One region of the Eubacterium segne genome, then DNA from elsewhere that is predicted to be linked to it. Evidence: riboswitches for the same ligand, from Rfam matches in the RefSeq annotation. Region 1 holds a riboswitch; the other holds the start of a gene.
The links. A riboswitch is a leader RNA that binds a small molecule or an ion and turns the genes downstream of it on or off. The one in region 1 is predicted to bind cobalamin.
Positions count from the first base shown of each region.

Region 2: it holds a riboswitch for cobalamin, as region 1 does, so the genes downstream of both, H8S00_RS08900 (autotransporter outer membrane beta-barrel domain-containing protein) here and H8S00_RS07385 (DUF4430 domain-containing protein) in region 1, are expected to answer to the same signal.

Region 1 covers NZ_JACOOZ010000004.1:218,479-220,688, forward strand. The annotation lists gene H8S00_RS07380 (DUF4430 domain-containing protein) at 1-59, opposite strand, end outside; gene H8S00_RS07385 (DUF4430 domain-containing protein) at 177-1,274, opposite strand; cobalamin riboswitch at 1,302-1,511, opposite strand; gene H8S00_RS07390 (nucleoside recognition domain-containing protein) at 1,549-2,163, opposite strand.
Region 2 covers NZ_JACOOZ010000005.1:230,594-232,803, forward strand. The annotation lists gene H8S00_RS08900 (autotransporter outer membrane beta-barrel domain-containing protein) at 1-904, opposite strand, end outside; cobalamin riboswitch at 1,058-1,275, opposite strand; gene H8S00_RS08905 (ribonuclease H-like domain-containing protein) at 1,351-2,210, shown strand, end outside.

The sequences.
Region 1 (2,210 bases):
ATTAAACTTAATACAGCAATTAAAACAAACAATATTGCCTTTTTTAAATAATATTTCATCTTTTCACCTTGGTTTACATAATTTTATGAATTTAGTTTCATAATAAAGTTTATCGGAAGGAACTTTATTAAACTTCCTTCCGATATTTAAGTCTGATTCTAATATGTTTTTATAATTTATTTTTTGATTTTAACAGCTTTAACCTTGCTCCATCTTCCATAGTATTTAATACCATTAACCTTCTTGTAAGCACGAACTGTTACATAACATTTCTGATTCTTTTTAAATTTCTTAGTTGTTAAGGTGTTCTTCTTTGTAGACTTAACTACCGCCTTTTTGAATTTCTTATTGTTAGAATATTTGTACTGGTATCCTGTAACACCTTTGATTTTCTTAACAGCTACTTTTGCCTTAAGTCCCTTAACATTCTTAATTCCCTTAACAGAAGCCTTTGTAACAGTTGTTTTCTTTACAAAATCCTTCTGAACATTCTTAAGCTTTATTAATTCATTCTTAACCTCTGTCTCTGAAGGATTGTACTTTTCAAGAACTTTAATTGCATTGTTATATTCTACCTTTACATTAGCATCCTTCATCATTGTCTTGTTATTTACAAGAGTTGCTGCTTCCTTTATAAGTTCATCCTTGTTAGCAAAGGTTACTTTCTTAATTCCTGTATAGCTTTCTGTGTCGCTTCCAATATCTGCACCGTAACCATATACTGAGAACTGCCATCTGATAACGTCACCGTCTTTAACAGGTGTTGAAGCTGCTCCTTCATTAGAAAATACATTATTTATGGTAAACATCCAGCCTGCCATTGTATGATATGAAGAACTTCCAAGGCCTTTGTTTGCGTATGAGTTTCCATCATTTGCTGTGTTAGTTGGTGCTTTAACAGGATTTGGATTGCCCCAAACTGTTGTGTCAGGCATTGCAGATATTTCTGCCGGAATGTTTATCTTGCCTGTATCTGCATTTTCAATGCTTGCAAGGTATCCATTGTCATCGTACTTAAATCCCTTTGCATCCATAACTCTCTTAAATACAGTATCTACTGTATCTCCATTCTGGATTTCTACCTGAACCGGTCTTACAAGATATCCCTGACCTATGGTAATTCGCTCAACAGTCATTGTTACAGTTCCTGTTTTTGCAACATTCTCAGCAGCAATAACAGCATTATCTGTTGTTTTAGCCGGCGTTGCCACTCCTGCCACTACCAACATACATGAAAGTAAAATGGCCAAAAATTTCCTTGTTATCTTATTCATTTGTTCCTCCTTCTTCGCCTTGCCTGCGAAATCCGGACAACTGTGTTGACGTATCCTGACTTTAGTTCAACCTACTAAAAGCGCCTTCCGGTTTTATCCGTGGCATAATGCTTTTTTCGTCCCTATTACAGTAGAGAAAGACTGTGCCGGATTTTCACCGGACTTCCCTTAAACTGAAAATTTTCCCTTACATAATCTATATTGGATTTTCTTCAGACCACAGTTATTCCATGTATTTTTTACGTTCCTATTCTATAACACCCCCTATTTCCTGTCAATTTACTTTTCCCTTTAAGGTACATTTACACATTATTTTACAAAAAATAATTCCCACCACTGTGCTTATGGTTGTGGCGAGTATTGCCGGTGCTACAATTGATGCAGGATTAGCAGAGCCGTATTGGCTTCTGTATGCAATCATATTTACGGGAATTAATTGAAGTGATGATATGTTAAGTACCAGAAATGTACACATTTCATTTGTGGAAATGTGACCGGGAATTATCCGCCCCTTTTGAGGTACCGGGTCTGCTGCAAGTTCCTCCATTGCCTTAAGACCTGCCGGGGTTGCTGCCCACCCCAGTCCAAGAATATTTGCTATTATATTGGTTGTAATGTGGGTCCGTGCTTTGTGATTAACGGGAAGTTCCGGAAACATCCACTTTATTGCCGGCTCTAACATTTTTTCAGCCTTTGCTATAAGTCCGCTTTTTTGTGCCACTTCCATAAATCCCATCCACATGCTCATTATCCCCAGCATTGTAATACACAGTTTAACCGATTCCTCCGCTGACTCAATGGCACCGTTTCCCACCTGTTCTATGTTTCCTGTCAAAAGTCCATATACCACACCAATAATAATCATAAATGCCCATATATAATTAAGCATAAATTTACCTCTTAAATGGTTGTTAATTAATAATATGATGGAATATT
Region 2 (2,210 bases), on a different contig from region 1:
CATCTGATGATAATTTTGTAACATCAGGTTCATCTGCATCAGAGATTTTAAAGCCATAAACATTTGAATTTATCCCTTCAAGATAATAGCATTTTTCAAAAGAAACATAGGCATTAATATATCCTATAACTGCACCATTTTGAGTTTTTTCCGTAACCACACCGGTTGTATAACTGTTTTTTACTGTTGATACATTGTTTGTGGTACCATATCCATAACCGACTAATCCACCTGAATATATTGTTTTGGTTGCTGTTGTAGTAACACTTCCTGTGTTATAGCAGTTGTCAATTGATGTGTATGTTTTAATTTCACCTGTTATACCTGAAACTCTTGCTCCACCGGTAATGTCACCTGCATTATAACTGTTTGTAATGGTTGTATTTTCAGAATATCCTGTGATTCCGGCAATGTTTTTCGCTTTTTTGTTTGTAACATTTATAGTTGCTTCGTTACCACAATTTGTAATGGTTGTATTAACTGCTTTAGCCACAATACCTGCATCAAATCCAAGAGTTGATGTAACATTTCCCTTAACTACAAGGTTTTTAATTGTGGCACCATTAGTCTGACCGATTAATCCCTGATAAGTTTTCTGAGCGTTAATATCTAATGTTACGCTATGTCCGTCACCGTCAATTGTTCCCGTAAAAGCATCAGGTAAAGTATTATCACCCTGACCTATTGTTTCAGTAACATTTTCAATGTCACTAGTAAGAATGTAATTTCCATCTAATGGATATTCAGCATCCTTGCCGATTTTGGCCCACTGAGTGGCGTCTGATATTTCAATTACATTTGATGTATCATCAGCTTTGGTGTAAGTTATACTTACATTTGAAAATGCTAATGCAATGGTAAGAGCAATTGAAATAACCTTTTTGGTTGTGTTGTTTCGTCTCATTTTCGTTCTCCTTCAATTAGTAAAATAGTAAGAGTAACACGAAAAAAGCCCTAAAGCGTATGCTCTAGGGGTGCGATAAATCTTATATATGCAAAATAAAGGCAACAAAATAAAGCCTTTTTGCAATAGAAGCCCTTTATCAATTCCCCGTGATATAACTCCAAACTCTATGCAGGTCTCCTGGCTTACACATCATCACTTTTATTTACCTTCCCGGTTGCCCAGTGGCGATTAAAAATCATACATGAATAACATGCCGCATAAATATGCGAATAAAAATTCCGTGCTTACAGTGGCGGGACCGTGCAGGATTTCCACCTGCTTCCCTCTTAGCTGATTTTTACATCAGAACATAAAGTCCATATGATATTTTTTAACATCACGGGTAATTTTAGCATTGTGCAATTAGATTGTCAACTAACGTAAAAATATGTTAAAATATGCTTATGTTAGTAATAAGAGATAAAGCAAATATAAAAATTGACTACCCGGTTTCAACGATTGCAAATCCTGATAAAACAATATTTTTTGATATTGAAACAACGGGATTTTCAAGAAAATACTGTAATGTTTATTTAATAGGCTGTATGTATTTTTCTAATAATGAATTAATGTATGCCCAGTGGCTGGCTGAGAATTTTAATGATGAGGCAAATGTTCTTATGGCGTTCCACAAATTTTTAAAGGGATTTAACACCATTATTCATTTTAATGGAAATGCTTTTGATATTCCTTTTGTTAAAGAAAGAGGTGAGAAATACAACTTAGACTTTGATTTTGACAGATTTAACAGCATAGATATTTATAAACCTCTGTCGAAATTAAATCATATATTAAATCTGGAAAACCAAAAGCAGAAAACCTTTGAAAAAGCATTAAACATAAAACGTACTGATCCTTTTTCAGGTGGGGATTTAGTAGAGATCTTTAAGCATTATGTAGAATCAAAAGATGATAGGCTTATTTTCCCCCTTCTGCTACATAATCGTGAAGATGTTATTAATATGGGAAAATTAATATCCCTTTTATCTGTAAAAGATGTGTTTGATGGGAAATTTCATATTCAGGAATATTCCATTAACGAATATACAAATGTTGAAGGGGACATAGAAAAAGAATTAAGAATTAATATTTCATTTGAAAACAGGATTCCGCTAAAAATTATATATAACAAAGATTACCTTCATTTTTCTGCCATAGATGATAGAGGATATATAACCGTTAAAATCATAAATGGAACCTTTAAGTATTTTTTTTCCAATTCGAAGGATTACTATTATCTGCCTTTAGAGGATAAGGCAATTCA